DNA from 3 places in the Pseudomonas sp. KH_046_2 genome. Region 3 is predicted to be linked to each of the others. Evidence: predicted binding sites of a transcription regulator. Region 3 holds the regulator's gene; each other region holds the start of a gene.
The links. Region 3 encodes sigma-54, which starts transcription at its own class of promoters, with help from an activator protein. Its sites were predicted from a motif close to ANTGGCATNNANNTTGCTNT; they were not measured.
Positions count from the first base shown of each region.

Region 1 (5,535 bases), 760 kb from region 3:
GACAGCGGGCGGCACGTTGTTTCTTGATGGTGTCGGGGAAATGAGCCCGCGCTTGCAGGTGAAGTTGCTGCGCTTTTTGCAGGACGGTTGCTTCCGTCGTGTAGGCAGCGATGAAGAGGTCTACCTCGACGTGCGAGTGATCTGCGCGACCCAGGTCGACCTGTCCGAATTGTGCGCTCGCGGCGAGTTCCGCCAGGACCTCTATCACCGCTTGAATGTGTTGTCGCTGCACATCCCGCCGTTGCGCGAATGCCTCGACGGTTTGACGCCGCTGGTGGAGCACTTCCTCGATCAGGCCAGCCGGCAGATTGGTTGTCCGTTGCCCAAACTGGCCCCGGCGGCCATGGAGCGGCTCAGCCACTACCATTGGCCGGGCAACGTGCGACAACTGGAGAACGTGCTGTTCCAGGCGGTTTCCCTGTGCGACGGCGGCACGGTCAAGGCCGAGCACATTCGCCTGCCGGACTATGGCGTGCGTCAGCCCCTTGGCGATTTTTCCCTGGAGGGTGGGCTGGACGAGATCGTCGGGCGTTTCGAGAAGGCGGTGCTGGAGCGGCTGTATTCCGAGCATCCGAGCAGTCGGCAACTGGGCAAGCGGCTCGGGGTTTCGCATACCACCATTGCCAACAAGTTGCGTGAGTATGAGGTGGGCAAGGACAACACCTGAGTCTCTGGTGGTCGAGCTTTTGTGGCGAGGGGGCTTGCCCCCGTTGGGTTGCGAAGCAGCCCCCCGCAATCTTTCAGGTACACCGAGTTGCCCGGATTTACGACTGCTGCGCAGCCGAGCGGGGGCAAGCCCCCTCGCCACAGGGAAAGTAATGGCTGCAACGGTCACACCTTGCCACCCACCGGCAGGACACCGCCGGTTTTTCGTCTCTGATACAAATCCCCCATCCCCTCTGAATCCTCAAAGTCCCCTGTTTGCCGGGCCTCGCGCTGCCAAAAACGAGTTGGTCTGCAAATTGCTTATGGCTCAGCAGTACAGCAGCGGACGGCAAACGTCCGGCAGGCAGAGGAACAATTGTGGACAAGTACCTTTATGTGGCAATGACCGGCGCCAGCCAGAATGCACTGGCGCAAAAGGCTCATGCCAACAACCTCGCGAACATCTCCACCAACGGCTTCCAGAAAGACCTGGAGCAGGCTCGTTCGATGCCGGTGTTCGGTGACAGCTTTCCGGCGCGTGCGTTTGCCATGTCCGAGCGCCCGGGCACGGATTTCTCCCCTGGTTCACTGGTGGAAACCGGTCGCGACCTCGACGTCGCCGTGCAAGGCAACGGCTGGATTGCCGTGCAGACGCCCGATGGCGGTGAAAGCTACGTGCGCACCGGCAGCCTGAACGTTGACGCCCTGGGTGTGCTGCGCGCCGGCAACGGCATGCCGGTCATGGGCAATGGCGGGCCGATTGCCGTGCCGCCGGAGCAGCAGATCGAAGTCGGCGAGGACGGCACCATCAGCATCCGCGCGATGGGCGAAGGTCCCCGGGTGATGGCGGAAGTCGACCGCATCAAGCTGGTCAATCCGGACCTCAAAAACATGACCAAGGGCCTGGATGGTTCGATCCACACCAAGGACGGCGCGCCTGCGCAGGCCGATGCCAACGTCAAGCTGGTGTCCGGATTCCTCGAGTCGAGCAACGTCAATGCCGTGGAAGAGATGACCTCGGTACTGGCCCTGGCCAAGCAGTTCGAGCTGCATATCAAGATGATGAACACCGCCAAAGACGATGACCAGGCCATGGCTCGGGTCTTGCAGATCAGCTAATTACCAGAACGTCGCGCCGTAAAACAGGCGCACGAGGAGAATCGAATGCTTCCGGCTCTATGGGTTGCCAAAACAGGTCTGTCCGCCCAGGACACCAACCTGACCACCATTTCCAACAACCTGGCCAACGTGTCGACCACGGGTTTCAAGCGTGACCGCGCCGAGTTCCAGGACCTGCTCTACCAGATCAAGCGTCAGCCAGGCGCCCAGTCGACCCAGGACAGCGAGCTGCCGTCGGGTCTGCAACTGGGTACTGGTGTGCGCATCGTCGGCACCCAGAAAAATTTCACCGCCGGCAGCCTGCAAACCACCGAGCAGCCACTGGACATGGCCATCGACGGTCGTGGTTTCTTCCAGATCCTGCAACCGGACGGCACCACGTCCTACACCCGTGACGGTACGTTCCACCTGGACTCCAACGGCCAGATCGTGAACGCCAGCGGCTTTGCCCTGGAGCCGGCGATTGTCATTCCGAACGAAGCGCAGACCTTCACGGTCGGCCGCGACGGCACCGTGTCCATCACCATTGCCGGCAACCCGGCAGCCCAGGTGATCGGCAACCTGCAAACCGCCGACTTCATCAACCCGGCCGGCCTGCAGGCCGTGGGCAACAACCTGTTCCTGGAAACCGCCGCCAGCGGCGCGCCGCAAGTCGGCACCCCGGGCCTGGCCGGTTTCGGCACCACGCTGCAGAACACCCTGGAAACGTCCAACGTCAGCACTGTTGAGGAGATGGTCAACATGATCACCACCCAGCGCGCCTACGAGATGAACTCCAAGGTGATCTCCACCGCTGACCAGATGCTCTCGTTCGTAACGCAGAATCTGTAATCAAGTCTATGTGGCGGCCATGAGGCCGCCTGCAACACCGTGAGGTAGGGTCATGAATCGCTATGTATCTGTTCTGGCACTGAGTGGGATCGCCGCGCTCGCAGGTTGCGTGCCGGCGACGCCCAAGCCCAATGACCCTTACTACGCTCCGGTGTTGCCGCGCACGCCGTTGCCGGCGGCCGCGAACAACGGCTCGATCTATCAGGCCGGTTTCGAACAGAACCTCTACAGCGACCGCAAGGCGTTCCGGGTCGGTGACATCATCACCATCACCCTGAACGAAAGGACCCAGGCCAGCAAAAACGCCAACTCGCAAATTGGCAAGAACAGCAAGGCCAACATCGGCCTGTCTTCGCTGTTCGGCAGCAGCGCCACCACCAACAACCCGTTCGGCGATGGCGACCTGAGCCTGAGTGCCAGCTACGAAGGTGACCGCGCGACCAAGGGTGACAGCAAGGCGGCTCAGGGCAACACCCTGACCGGTTCGATCACGGTCACCGTCGCCGATGTGTTGCCCAACGGCATCATCGCGGTACGCGGCGAGAAGTGGATGACCCTCAACACCGGTGACGAGCTGGTGCGGATTGCCGGCCTGGTTCGCGCCGATGACATCGCCACCGACAACACCGTGCCGTCGACCCGTGTCGCCGATGCGCGCATCACCTACTCGGGCACCGGTTCGTTTGCCGATGCGAGTCAGCCAGGCTGGTTCGACCGTTTCTTCCTCAGCCCGCTGTTCCCTTTCTAGGTGGCTACGTTGAATTTCAGAAGTCTCATGATGGTTGCGTTCCTGATGTCCGCAGCGTTCAACGTTCAAGCCGAGCGCCTGAAGGACATCGCCAGCATTTCCGGCGTGCGTTCCAACCAATTGATCGGTTACGGCCTGGTGGTCGGGCTTAACGGCACCGGCGACCAGACGACGCAAACACCGTTCACTCTGCAGACCTTCAACAACATGCTCTCGCAGTTCGGCATCAAGGTGCCGCCGGGTTCGGGCAACGTGCAGTTGAAGAACGTCGCGGCGGTATCGATCAGTGCCGATTTGCCGGCGTTCGCCAAGCCGGGTCAGCAGGTCGACATTACCGTTTCGTCCATCGGCAACTCCAAGAGTCTGCGTGGCGGCACCTTGCTGCTGACGCCACTCAAGGGTATCGACGGCAACGTCTACGCGGTGGCCCAGGGCAACCTGGTGGTCGGCGGTTTCGATGCGGAAGGGCGAGACGGCTCGAAGATCACCGTCAACGTTCCGTCGGCCGGTCGCATCCCTGGCGGTGCATCGGTGGAGCGTGCGGTGCCGAGCGGTTTCAACCAGGGCAACAGCCTGACGCTGAACCTCAACCGTTCCGACTTCACTACTGCCAAGCGCATCGTCGACAAGATCAACAACATGCTCGGCCCCGGCGTGGCCCAGGCCATCGACGGCGGTTCGATTCGCGTCACCGCGCCGCTCGATCCGAGCCAGCGCGTCGACTACCTGTCGATCCTGGAAAACCTCGAAGTCGATCCGGGCCAGGCGGTGGCGAAAGTCATCATCAACTCCCGTACCGGCACCATCGTGATCGGCCAGAACGTCAAGGTGTCCCCGGCCGCCGTGACCCACGGCAGCCTGACCGTGACCATCACCGAAGACCCGATCGTCAGTCAGCCCGGCCCTCTGTCCAATGGCACGACGGCGGTGGTGCCGCGTTCGAAGGTCAACGCCCAGCAGGAAGCCAAGCCGATGTTCAAGTTCGGCCCTGGCACCACCCTCGACGAGATCGTGCGGGCGGTGAACCAGGTCGGCGCGGCACCGGGTGACTTGATGGCCATCCTCGAAGCGCTGAAGCAGGCCGGCGCCCTGCAAGCCGACTTGATCGTGATCTGAGGACGGCCATCGTGGATATGCGCAAGAGCGGTCTGGTCAGCAGCAGCGATTCGGGTTCCTACTCGGACCTCAATCGTCTGAATCAGCTCAAGGTCGGCGACAAGAACAGCGACGGCAACATGCGCAAGGTGGCGCAGGAGTTCGAATCGCTGTTCCTCGGTGAGATGCTCAAGTCCATGCGCTCGGCAACCGAAGCGCTGGGGCAGGACAATCCGATGAACACCCCGGCGGCCAAGCAGTACCAGGAAATGTACGACCAGCAACTGGCCGTTTCCATGTCCCGCGAGGGCGGAGGTATCGGCCTGGCGGACGTGCTGATGCGCCAGATGTCGAAGAACAAACCGCTGGCGCCGGGCGAGGCGGCCGCTGCATCGCTGGCCAAGCAAGAGGCTGCCAAGGCGGCTGTGCAAACGCCGGTGGCGGCAGGTACGGTGGCGATCAACGGGCCGCTGTCGCGGGTCAACGGCCAGCGCCCATTGTGGGCTTCGCGATCGGTCCATGCGCCGCAGGAGGCGGGCGAGGGTGGGCATCGCAATGACATGGCGCTGATCAATCAGCGGCGCCTGGCACTGCCGCCGAAACTGGCTGATCGGTTATTGGCCGGGCTGGTGCCTTCGGCGACGACCGCTGCCACCACGACGATCAACAAGACACCGTTGCCTGAGCGCACGACGAACACCGGCACGGGACCGTTGTACAACGGCGACTGGCTGGCGACCGCGCAGCAATCCTCCGCTGGCGGCATGCAGATCTACGGTCGCGCCATGGCGCAGATTCCACTGGCGCCAGCGAAAAAAGCCTTCAGTTCCGCCGACCAGTTCGTCAACACCATGTTGCCGATGGCCAAGGAAGCGGCGGCCCGCATTGGTGTCGATCCGCGTTACCTGGTGGCCCAGGCGGCCCTGGAAACCGGCTGGGGCAAGTCGGTCATGCGTGCCCAGGACGGCAGCAGCAGCCACAACCTGTTCGGCATCAAGGCCAGCAATAGTTGGCAGGGCAATTCGGCGCGGGCGATCACCAGCGAATTCAGGAACGGGCAGATGGTCAAGGAGACGGCGCAGTTCCGTTCCTACGAC
Region 1 covers NZ_CM174480.1:1,718,436-1,723,970, forward strand. The annotation lists gene AC3IX1_RS07780 (sigma-54-dependent phenylalanine hydroxylase transcriptional regulator PhhR) at 1-667, shown strand, start outside; gene AC3IX1_RS07785 (flagellar basal body rod protein FlgF) at 1,024-1,764, shown strand; gene flgG (flagellar basal-body rod protein FlgG) at 1,810-2,595, shown strand; gene flgH (flagellar basal body L-ring protein FlgH) at 2,648-3,343, shown strand; gene AC3IX1_RS07800 (flagellar basal body P-ring protein FlgI) at 3,371-4,459, shown strand; gene flgJ (flagellar assembly peptidoglycan hydrolase FlgJ) at 4,471-5,535, shown strand, end outside.
Region 1: AC3IX1_RS07785 (flagellar basal body rod protein FlgF) is a predicted target of sigma-54. The motif match lies at 950-969, and genes of this name have one in related genera.

Region 2 (5,535 bases), 1.0 Mb from region 3:
CCCAGGACAGCCCAGACGCCGTCGCTGAGCAGGACGAAGCTTTCATCGGGGCGCAACTCACCGTCGAGAAAATCCAGCACCAGGTGTTGATCGAGCCCCAGCGCCCGTTTCAGCACATGCTGCATGCCCGGCTGGTCCCATACGTGATCCTCGCTGATTCGCTGCAATTGGTCGGCGTGCCAGCGATACACCCGGCAATCACCGACATGGGCCAGGGTAAAACGCCGGCCACGCAGGACCAGCGCACTGAGGGTGGTCAGCAGCGGTTGCCCGCCGCCATTGGCCTGCAACCAGCGGTTCTGCGCCAGCAGCAGTCGGTCGAGTGCCTGTGCGACGCTCCAGGTTTCCGGTGTGGCGTAGTAATCCAGCGCCAGGGCCTGCAGCGTCGAACGGGCAGCCAGACCGCCATCGACGCACTGGCTGACACCGTCGGCGATGGCGAACAGATAGCCCTTGCTCGCGGCCAGCGCCGGAGCCGGCGTGACCAGGCGCAGGGCGTCCTGGTTTTCCTCGCGAGGACCGATGGCGCTGGCTTCGGCGAAACTCAGTTGCAGGCTCATCGCGGCGTCAGACCCGCGCAGCCGTCACGGCGGCCGAACCCCAGGTGGTTCTCCAGCGACGTTTCACACCGTGCAGACCGAACCAGGCCAGAACGCCGAGGCTGGCGAACAACCACAGTGCCATTTGATAGCTGCCGGTGCTCTGCTTGATCGCGCCCATGCCAGCCGCGAGGGCAAACCCGCCGATGCCGCCGGCCATGCCGATCAGGCCGGTCATCACGCCGATTTCCCGGCGAAACCGCTGGGGCACCAACTGGAACACCGCGCCATTGCCTGCACCCAGACCGAGCATGGTGCAGACGAAAAGCGCCAGTGCGGCGTAGGAACTCGGCAGGTTGAAGCCGACCACGGCAATGCAAATCGCCGCGACGGTGTACATCGCCAACAGGGTCCGAATGCCGCCGAACCGGTCAGCCAGGGCGCCACCCAGGGGGCGCATCAGGCTGCCGCCGAACACGCAGGCAGCGGTGTAGTAGCCGGCAGTCACCGGGCTCAGGCCGTACTGGTCGTTGAAATAACCGGGCAGGGCGCTGGCCAGGCCGATGAAACCGCCGAACGTCACGCTGTAGAAAAACATGAACCACCAGCTGTCACGATCACCCAGGGCCTTGAAGTAGTCGGCCATGGATTTGGCTTTTGGCCGCTCGGGGGCATTGCGGGCCAGCCAGGCGAAGACGATCAGGGTCAGGATCAACGGAATCAGGGAAAAGCCGAACACGTTGCTCCAGCCAAACGCCGCCGCCAGCACCGGGGCGATCAATGCGGCTAATACCGTGCCCGAGTTACCCGCACCGGCGATGCCCATGGCCTTGCCTTGATGCTGCGGCGGATACCACTGCGAGGCCAGGGGCAGGGCGACGGCGAACGAAGCGCCGGCCATGCCGAGGAACAGGCCCAGCAGCAAGGCTTGTTCGTAGCTGTGGATCCCGAGTTTCCAGGCGCCGAACAGGGCGCAGATCACGATGACCTGACCGATCAGGCCGGCGGTTTTTGGCGACAGGCGATCAGCCAGCATTCCCATCACGAAGCGCAACACCGCCCCGGCCAGAATCGGCGTGGCGACCACCAGGCCTCGTTGCTGCGTCGTCAGGTGCAGGTCGGCGGCGATCTGTACCGCCAGAGGACCGAGCAGGTACCAGACCATGAAGCTCAGGTCGAAATAGAGGAACGCTGCGAACAATGTGGGTGTATGGCCGGATTTCCAGAAGCTTGAATTCATTGCGCACCTCAGCTGTGAAGAGTCTCGAAAGGAGTCATGAGCTTGCAGGTGGGGCGCCGATACGGCCGCACCACCGGCCCCGTGCTGTGGGGCCAAAACGAAAAAACGCCGCCACCCGATCCGCCAAGGGCAAATGAGGTGAGCGACGTCTTTGTCGTAGGTGGGGCAACCGCCGTTGGTTACCTGTGGTGATTACTTAGCGAGATCTGTGCCAACACTGCTTTTGTGGCGAGGGGCGGGGTCAGCCGAGCAACTCGCTCATGGCAATAATCTGCTCCGCCACTTGAATCAGCTTCTGCTGGCGGCTCATCGCCTGGCGGCGCATCAGTGTGTAGGCCTCTTCCTCGTTGCAGTCCTTCATTTTCATCAGCAATCCCTTGGCCAGTTCGATGCGCTTGCGCTCGGCCAACTGCTGGTCGCGGGCATGCAGCTGGGCACGCAAGGCCTGGTCGCTTTCGAAGCGTGCCATGGCCACATCGAGAATCGGCTGCAGGCGTTGTGCGTGAATGCCTTCGACGATGTAGGCACTGACCCCGGACTTGATCGCCTGGCGCATCACATCGGGGTCATGTTCGTCCGTGAACATCACAATCGGTCGTGGCTGGTCGCGCGTCACCAGCACCACTTGCTCCATCACATCGCGACCCGGTGACTCGGTATCGATCAGAATTACATCCGGACGCACCGTTTCGACGCGTTCAGGCAAGTCGATGGTCAGGCCGGATTCATCGATCACTTCGAATCCGGCTTCGGTCAGGGCGGCCTTCAGGCGTCCGACTTTTTTGGCGGTGTCGTTGATCAGCAGGATACGCAGCATGTTCGTGGTCTCCTGTCAGCGGCTGGCGGATCGGTGCGAGCTGTCGCTCATGGCGTGCAGTTTGAAACTGCGGGCATAACCGGCCGGGTCCGAGCCGTCCCAGATTTTGCCGTCGATCAATTGACTGCTGCGCATTTCCTCGGCTGATGAAGCGACGCCGACGGCACGGGCGGCCTCACGGTAGAGATCCAGTTGCTGGACCTGCCGGGCCACTGCGAGATAGTCCGGATCATCGCGCAACAAGCCCCAGCGACGGAACTGGGTCATGAACCACATGCCGTCGGACAGGTACGGCAGGTTGACCTCGCCATCCCCGTGCAAGCGCAGCGCGTGCGGGTCTTGCCAGTGATGGCCAAGGCCGTCGGCGTATTCGCCCAGCAGGCGCGGTTCGATGCAGTCCAGTGGCGCATCAAGGTACTGCGCGGCACTGAGCAATTGTGCGGTACTGCGGCGATTCTCGGTGCTTTCTTCGATGAAACGGCTGGCTTCCAGAACCGCCATCACCAACACCCGGGCGGTATTGGGGTATTGCTCGACGAACGCACGGGTGCAGCCGAGGACCTTTTCCGGATGATCGGGCCAGATGGTCTGGGACGTGGCCAAGGTGAAGCCAAGGTCCTGTTGCACGGCGCTGGCGGACCAGGGTTCGCCAACGCAGAAGCCGTCGATACGCCCGGCCCGCAGGTGCGCGACCATTTGCGGTGGAGGCACCACCACGCTGTCGACATCCAGCAGCGGGTGAATGCCCTGGCTGGCGAGCCAGTAATACAACCACATGGCGTGGGTGCCGGTGGGAAACGTCTGGGCGAAGGTGAGTTTTGAGCGAGTTTGGTGCACGTGCCGATCCAGTGCTTCAGGACTGGTCACTCCAAGCGCCTGCAAGCCGCGGGACAGGTTGATGCTCTGGCCGTTCTGATTCAGGCCCATCAGCACGGCCATGTCGGTCGCGGCCACGCCACCGATGCCCAGGTGAACGGCGTAAATCAGGCCATAGAGGCTGTGGGCGGCATCGAGTTCGCCGCTGACCAGTTTGTCCCGCAGGTTGGCCCAGGACGATTGGCGCTTGAGGTTCAGGGTCAAGCCGTGGGGCTGGGCGAAGCCCTGGGTGGCGGCGACCACCACCGAGGCGCAGTCGCTCAGGGCCATGAAGCCGAGATTGATTTCGGTTTTTTCCGGGGCATCGCTGCCATTGACCCAGGCCAGAGGGCCGGCTGACGGTTCGTTCATCGCGTGTTCACCTTGCAAAAAAAACGTCGTCCCGAGTTCTTGCATGAGCAGGCCGGGGACGACGCCATTGTCTTTGCACACATTCGTTCGTTGGCATGGGTGCTGGTGCCCAGAGTGGTGCAAGGCATATGCCATTATCCGTTGATTTGATCACGCGCCTCGCTTGCCACCCTGTTGCCCGGCTATAATCGCCACCTCAATTCGCCGCCAATCGAGTCAAATCCGCCCATGTACACCCTGGCCCGTCAGCTGTTGTTCAAACTCTCCCCGGAAACCTCCCACGATCTGTCCCTGGACCTGATCGGCGCGGGCGGGCGTCTTGGGCTCAACGGCTTGCTGTGCAAGGCCCCGGCGAAGCTGCCGGTGAATGTCATGGGCCTGGACTTCCCGAATCCGGTGGGGTTGGCCGCCGGCCTGGACAAGAACGGCGCGGCCATCGATGGTTTCGCCCAACTGGGTTTCGGTTTTGTCGAAATCGGCACCATCACGCCGCGCCCGCAACCGGGCAACCCGAAGCCGCGCCTGTTCCGTTTGCCGGAAGCCGAGGCGATCATCAACCGCATGGGCTTCAACAACCTCGGCGTCGATCACCTGCTGGCCCGTGTGGCGGCGGCCAAGTACAAAGGCGTGCTGGGCATCAACATCGGCAAGAACTTCGATACGCCGGTCGAGCGTGCCGTGGACGACTACCTGATCTGCCTGGACAAGGTCTACGCCCACGCCAGCTATGTGACGGTCAACGTCAGTTCGCCGAATACACCGGGCCTGCGTAGCCTGCAATTCGGCGACTCGCTCAAGCAGTTGCTGGCCGATCTGGCCGAGCGTCGCGCAGAACTGGCATTGCGTCATGGCAAACATGTACCGCTGGCGATCAAGATCGCGCCGGACATGAGCGACGAAGAAACCGCACAAGTTGCGCAAGCGCTGATCGAAACCGGGATGGATGCCGTCATCGCCACCAACACCACCCTGAGCCGCGTAGGCGTCGAAGGCATGGAGCACGGCGAAGAAGCCGGTGGCCTGTCCGGCGCACCGGTTCGTGACAAGAGCACCCACACCGTGCAAGTGCTGGCGTCGGAGCTGGGCGGACGTTTGCCGATCATTGCGGCGGGTGGCATTACCGAAGGCAAGCACGCAGCGGAGAAAATCGCCGCAGGCGCGAGCCTGGTGCAGATCTACTCGGGCTTCATCTACAAAGGCCCGGCGCTGATTCGCGAGTCGGTAGACGCAATCGCAGCGCTTCGCTAAAGGTTGCTTGGGGGCTTTTGTGGCGAGGGGGCTTGCCCCCGTTGGGCTGCGAAGCAGCCCTAAAACCGAACAATGCGGTGTATCAGCAGTTTTGCGATCATAGGGTTTACGACTGCTTCGCAGCCGAGCGGGGGCAAGCCCCCTCGCCACAAAGGGTTTGTCGCTGAGTTTGTGCAGGCATAAAAAAGGGCTCCATAAAGGAGCCCCTGGGCCGTAGCCCGCCGTCCGGATGGGACGTGCGTGGTTAATTCAGTACAAGTTCAGATTGTCGTGTCGGAGTGTTGTGCCCTGTAATTAGCCGACGGCGTGAAGTTCGTTGAGTCTGTGGATTCCCGCAGTGCCGGTCATACCGTCCCAGTTGTCGCCGCGTCCTTCTCGCCAGCCGTTGATCCAGGCTTGACGTACCGACGGTAGAGTAAATGGGCAAAGCTCACGGGATTTACCACCAACGCCATATTGATATC
Region 2 covers NZ_CM174480.1:2,007,148-2,012,682, forward strand. The annotation lists gene AC3IX1_RS09205 (bifunctional protein-serine/threonine kinase/phosphatase) at 1-560, opposite strand, end outside; gene AC3IX1_RS09210 (nitrate/nitrite transporter) at 568-1,779, opposite strand; gene AC3IX1_RS09215 (ANTAR domain-containing response regulator) at 2,021-2,596, opposite strand; gene AC3IX1_RS09220 (CmpA/NrtA family ABC transporter substrate-binding protein) at 2,612-3,823, opposite strand; gene AC3IX1_RS09225 (quinone-dependent dihydroorotate dehydrogenase) at 4,052-5,071, shown strand; gene rmf (ribosome modulation factor) at 5,366-5,535, opposite strand, start outside.
Region 2: AC3IX1_RS09220 (CmpA/NrtA family ABC transporter substrate-binding protein) is a predicted target of sigma-54. The motif match lies at 3,940-3,959, and genes of this name have one in related genera.

Region 3 (5,535 bases):
GCCCTGGGCCGACGCCTGCTGCTGAAAGTGGAAAACGTCATGCACGCCGGGCAGGAGTTGCCGCAAGTACAGCGCGGCACCCTGCTGAAGGACGCGCTAATGGAAATGACCCGCAAAGGCCTGGGCATGACCGTGATCCTGGAAGCCGATGGAAAGCTGGCCGGGATCTTTACCGACGGTGACTTGCGTCGCACGCTGGACCGTAGCATCGACATCCACAGCGCTACCATCGACCAGGTCATGACTGCACACGGCAAGACTGCCCGCGCCGAGATGCTCGCCGCCGAAGCGCTGAAAATCATGGAAGATCATAAAATCAACGCGCTGGTCGTGGTCGACCGTGAAGACCGCCCGGTCGGCGCCTTGAACATGCACGACTTGCTGCGTGCGGGAGTAATGTAATGAGTGCGGACCTGCTGCATCGCGGCAAACAGATCAAGCTGGCGGTATTCGATGTCGACGGCGTACTGACCGATGGGCGCCTGTACTTCCTCGAAGACGGCAGCGAATTCAAGACGTTCAACACGCTCGACGGCCAGGGCATCAAGATGTTGATGGCCGCTGGCGTGCAGACCGCCATCATCAGTGGCCGCAAGACCCCGGTGGTCGAACGGCGGGCCAAAAACCTCGGCATCCCGCACCTCTATCAGGGTCGCGAGGATAAACTGGTGGTACTCGACGAACTACTGGCCCAACTCAACCTGAGCTATGAACAGGTGGCCTACCTCGGCGACGACCTGCCGGACCTGCCGGTGATTCGCCGCGTAGGCCTGGGCATGGCGGTAGCCAATGCCGCCAGTTTCGTGCGTGAACACGCTCACGGCATCACCCTCGCCCGTGGCGGCGAAGGTGCCGCTCGCGAATTCTGCGAATTGATCCTGCGCGCCCAGGACCGTCTCGACGCGGCCAATGCGGCGTACCTGTGAGCCCATTATGCTGAGCAAAAAGTTTCGCAACACCCTGATGTACAGTTGCATCGCGGCGATATTCGCCGCGGTTGGCTACTGGAACATCAGCCCGGAACGCTTTCTCGACAAGCCGGTAACGTCCGTCGATGAAAGCGCAATCGACTATTACGCCATCAACGCCCACAGCGTGCAGTACCTGCCGGATGGCAAGCTGCAATATGATCTGGTGTCCGACAAGGTCGAACACCTGAAAGCGACCGAAGTGACATTGCTGACCAACCCCGACCTGAATGTGTTCCGCGGCACTGAATTCCCGTGGCACGTCCAGAGCCTGCGCGCCGAGGTCAACCCTGACGGCACACAGGTCGAACTGATCGATGACGTGCGCATCACGCGCTTCGACGAGAAAAACCGTAGAACCCTGATCACCAGCACCCGCATGACCGTGTTCCCGCAGCAGCAATATGCGCAGACCGAGCAAGACGTTAGAATCGACGGCGCTGGCGGTGTATCGACTGGCAAGGGAATGAAAGCGTATTTGAAAGAGAGCAGGATACACCTGCTATCGAACGTAAGAGGACAGTATGAGGCTCGTTAAAACCCTCCCGATTTTGCTCAGTCTGGGCGCAGCACTGGGAAGCGTGAGCGCCTGGGCTCTGCCGGAAGATCAACAGCAGCCTATCCGCATTCAGGCCGACGATGCCCAACTGGACGACAAGCAAGGTATTGCTACCTATAAGGGCGACGTGATCATCACCCAAGGCTCGATGAAGGTGACAGGCAACACCGTTACCATCACCCGCACCCCGACTGGCGACATTGACGTAGTGACCTCGGTGGGCAACCTGGCGTACTTCGAGCAATTGCAAACGGCTGGCGATACCAAGCCTGTTCAGGGCTGGGGCGTGACGATCCAGTATCACGCCTCGCAAAATCGCGTCGTACTGATCGACAAGGCCAAGGTTGTCGACAAGGACAACAACGTCACCCAAGGCGAGAAAATTGTCTACGACACGGACAAGAAGCTCGCCAGCGCCGGTCGCGCCACAGGCAGCAAGATCACCGAGTCGCGCCCGCGCATCGACATGGTGATCCAGCCGAAGAAGAAAACCGACGAGAAAAAGGCCCAGTAATGGCAACTCTGAAAGCTCAGCATCTGGCCAAGAGCTACAAGAGCCGCCAGGTCGTGCGTGATGTCAGCCTGTCCATCGACAGCGGCCAGATCGTCGGCCTGCTTGGCCCGAACGGCGCCGGCAAGACCACCTGTTTCTACATGATCGTCGGCCTGGTGCAAGCCGACCAGGGCCGCGTCCTCATCGATGACCTGGACGTCAGCCACCAGCCGATGCACGGCCGCGCAAAGGCCGGTATCGGCTACTTGCCGCAAGAAGCATCGATCTTTCGCAAGCTGACGGTGGCCGACAACATCATGGCCATCCTCGAGACCCGCAAGGAACTCGACAAGGCCGGCCGTCGCAAGGAGCTGGAAAGCCTGCTGCAGGAGTTCCACATCAGCCACATCCGCGACAACCTGGGCATGAGCCTGTCCGGTGGTGAGCGCCGTCGCGTGGAAATCGCCCGCGCCCTGGCCACCAACCCGAAATTCATCCTCCTCGACGAACCCTTCGCCGGCGTGGACCCGATTTCGGTCGGCGACATCAAGCAGATCATTCACCACCTCAAGGCCAAAGGCATTGGCGTGCTGATCACGGACCACAACGTTCGTGAAACCCTGGATATCTGTGAAACCGCCTATATCGTCAATGACGGTCAACTGATCGCCGAAGGCGACGCAGAGACCATCCTGGCCAACGACCTGGTCAAGGAAGTGTATCTGGGCCATGAGTTCCGCCTGTAAGCGCTGAGCCGTGCCCAGGCGGTTGCCCGGGCACCAGACCGCCCCACTCTCCAGCACCTCGTGCCGACAAGCGTGGTCAGCCCTCGACAAGGGCAGCGCAGCAACACAGCTTTATAGTTTTTTATTGTTACAGCGCTCTAGGCAAACCCTTTAGTTTCAGGCATATAATTTGCTTAAGTTTGGCGCCCCGGCGCCCTGTAGTGGATGGCGCATGTGCGCCGGCGAATAAGGTGTTAAGCCCCTGCCATGAAACCATCGCTAGTCTTGAGAATGGGCCAGCAGCTGACGATGACACCGCAGCTGCAACAGGCCATCCGCCTGCTCCAATTGTCGACCCTGGACCTGCAACAGGAAATCCAGGAGGCCCTGGAGTCCAATCCGATGCTCGAACGCCAGGAAGAGGGCGACGACTTCGACAATTCCGATCCCTTGGCCGACAACGCCGAACAAAAGCCCAACACTGACATCCAGGAGCCCTCCTACCAGGAAAGCGCCCCGACGGTTGATAACCTCGATGAGGGTGACTGGAACGAGCGCATCCCCAACGAACTCCCCGTCGACACCGCCTGGGAAGACGTGTACCAGACCAGCGCCAGCAGCCTGCCCAGCAATGATGATGACGAGTGGGACTTCACCACCCGCACCTCGGCCGGCGAAAGCCTGCAGAGCCACTTGCTGTGGCAACTGAACCTGGCCCCGATGTCCGACACCGATCGCCTGATCGCCGTGACCCTGATCGACTGCATCAACAATCAGGGCTATCTGGACGAGACGCTCGAGGAAATCCTCGAAGCCTTCGACCCGGAACTGGACATCGAACTGGATGAAATCGAAGCCGTCCTGCACCGCATCCAGCAATTCGAGCCTGCCGGCATCGGCGCTCGCAATCTCGGCGAATGCCTGCTCCTGCAATTGCGCCAGTTGCCGGCCAAAACGCCTTGGCTGGCCGAAGCCAAACGATTGGTCACCGATTACATCGATCTGCTGGGCAGCCGCGACTACAGCCAGCTGATGCGTCGCATGAAGCTCAAGGAAGATGAGCTGCGCCAGGTGATCGAATTGGTCCAGAGCCTCAACCCGCGCCCTGGCTCGCAGATCGAGTCCACCGAAGCCGAGTACGTCGTCCCTGACGTCATCGTGCGCAAGGACAACGAGCGCTGGCTGGTGGAGCTCAATCAAGAGTCGGTGCCACGGCTGCGGGTCAATGCCCAATACGCCGGTTTCGTGCGCCGCGCCGACACCAGCGCCGACAATACCTTCATGCGCAATCAGTTGCAGGAGGCCCGCTGGTTCATCAAGAGCCTGCAAAGCCGCAATGAAACCCTGATGAAGGTTGCCACCCAGATCGTCGAGCATCAGCGCGGCTTTCTGGAGTACGGCGACGAAGCCATGAAGCCGCTCGTCCTGCATGACATCGCCGAAGCGGTCGGCATGCATGAGTCGACGATTTCACGGGTGACCACCCAGAAGTTCATGCACACCCCCCGGGGCATTTATGAACTGAAGTACTTTTTTTCCAGTCACGTAAGCACCTCCGAAGGCGGCGAATGCTCGTCCACGGCGATCCGCGCGATCATCAAAAAACTGGTTGCAGCGGAAAATCAGAAAAAGCCGTTGAGTGACAGCAAGATCGCTGGTTTACTGGAGGCACAAGGCATTCAGGTGGCTCGCCGCACCGTCGCCAAGTACCGCGAATCCCTCGGGATCGCGCCTTCGAGCGAACGCAAGCGGTTGATGTAGAGCCACGCCACAGCGTTCCAGTGGTAGATCATCTGATCTACCGCTTTATGCACTGGCAACGAAGGAGAAGCTGTATGCAAGTCAACATCAGTGGACACCAACTGGAAGTGACCGAACCTCTTCGCACCTACATCGGCGAAAAACTCGAACGATTGGAGCGACATTTCGACAAGATCACTAATGTGCAGGTCACGATGACCGTCGAAAAACTGAAGCAGAAAATCGAAGCCACGCTGCATATTCCCGGGAATGAAGTGGTCGCCAACGCGGAACATACCGATATGTACGCCGCGATCGACGCACTCACCGACAAGCTGGATAAACAACTCAAAAAGCATAAGGAAAAGACCCAGAGCCTCCTCCAGGGCGCAACCGGTCGTTAACACTCCCTACCCATGATCCGACTTGAAAGTATCCTGACCCCCGGCCGTTCCCTGGTGAACGTGCCGGGAGGCAGTAAAAAGAAAGCCCTCGAACAAATTGCCAATCTGATCGCCCGCGAAGTGCCGGCCCTGGAGATGCAAGATGTCTTCGAGGCACTGATCGCCCGTGAAAAACTCGGCTCCACCGGGTTTGGCAATGGCATCGCTATTCCACATTGCCGTCTCAAGGGCTGCGTTTCGCCCATCAGTGCATTGATGCACCTGGACGCCCCTATCGATTTCGACGCCATCGATGGCGCGCCGGTTGACCTGCTGTTCGTGCTGCTGGTCCCGGAAGCCGCCACCGATGCGCACCTTGAGCTGCTGCGACAGATCGCCAGCATGCTCGACCGCAAGGAAGTTCGCGAAAAGCTGCGTAGTGCGTCAAGCAACGAAGCCCTGTATCAGGTTGTCCTGGACGAGCAAAACGGTCAGTAATCATGCGCTTGATCATCGTCAGTGGCCGTTCCGGCTCAGGTAAAAGTACCGCCCTCGACGTTCTTGAGGACAACGGCTACTACTGCATCGACAACCTGCCCGCCGGTCTGCTGCCGGAGTTGGCCGAGCGCGCCCTGGTTCATACCGAGATGCTGCAGCCGCTGGTCGC
Region 3 covers NZ_CM174480.1:957,362-962,896, reverse strand. The annotation lists gene AC3IX1_RS04305 (KpsF/GutQ family sugar-phosphate isomerase) at 1-402, shown strand, start outside; gene AC3IX1_RS04300 (KdsC family phosphatase) at 402-926, shown strand; gene lptC (LPS export ABC transporter periplasmic protein LptC) at 934-1,506, shown strand; gene lptA (lipopolysaccharide transport periplasmic protein LptA) at 1,493-2,041, shown strand; gene lptB (LPS export ABC transporter ATP-binding protein) at 2,041-2,766, shown strand; gene AC3IX1_RS04280 (RNA polymerase factor sigma-54) at 3,013-4,506, shown strand; gene hpf (ribosome hibernation-promoting factor, HPF/YfiA family) at 4,581-4,889, shown strand; gene ptsN (PTS IIA-like nitrogen regulatory protein PtsN) at 4,902-5,366, shown strand; gene rapZ (RNase adapter RapZ) at 5,369-5,535, shown strand, end outside.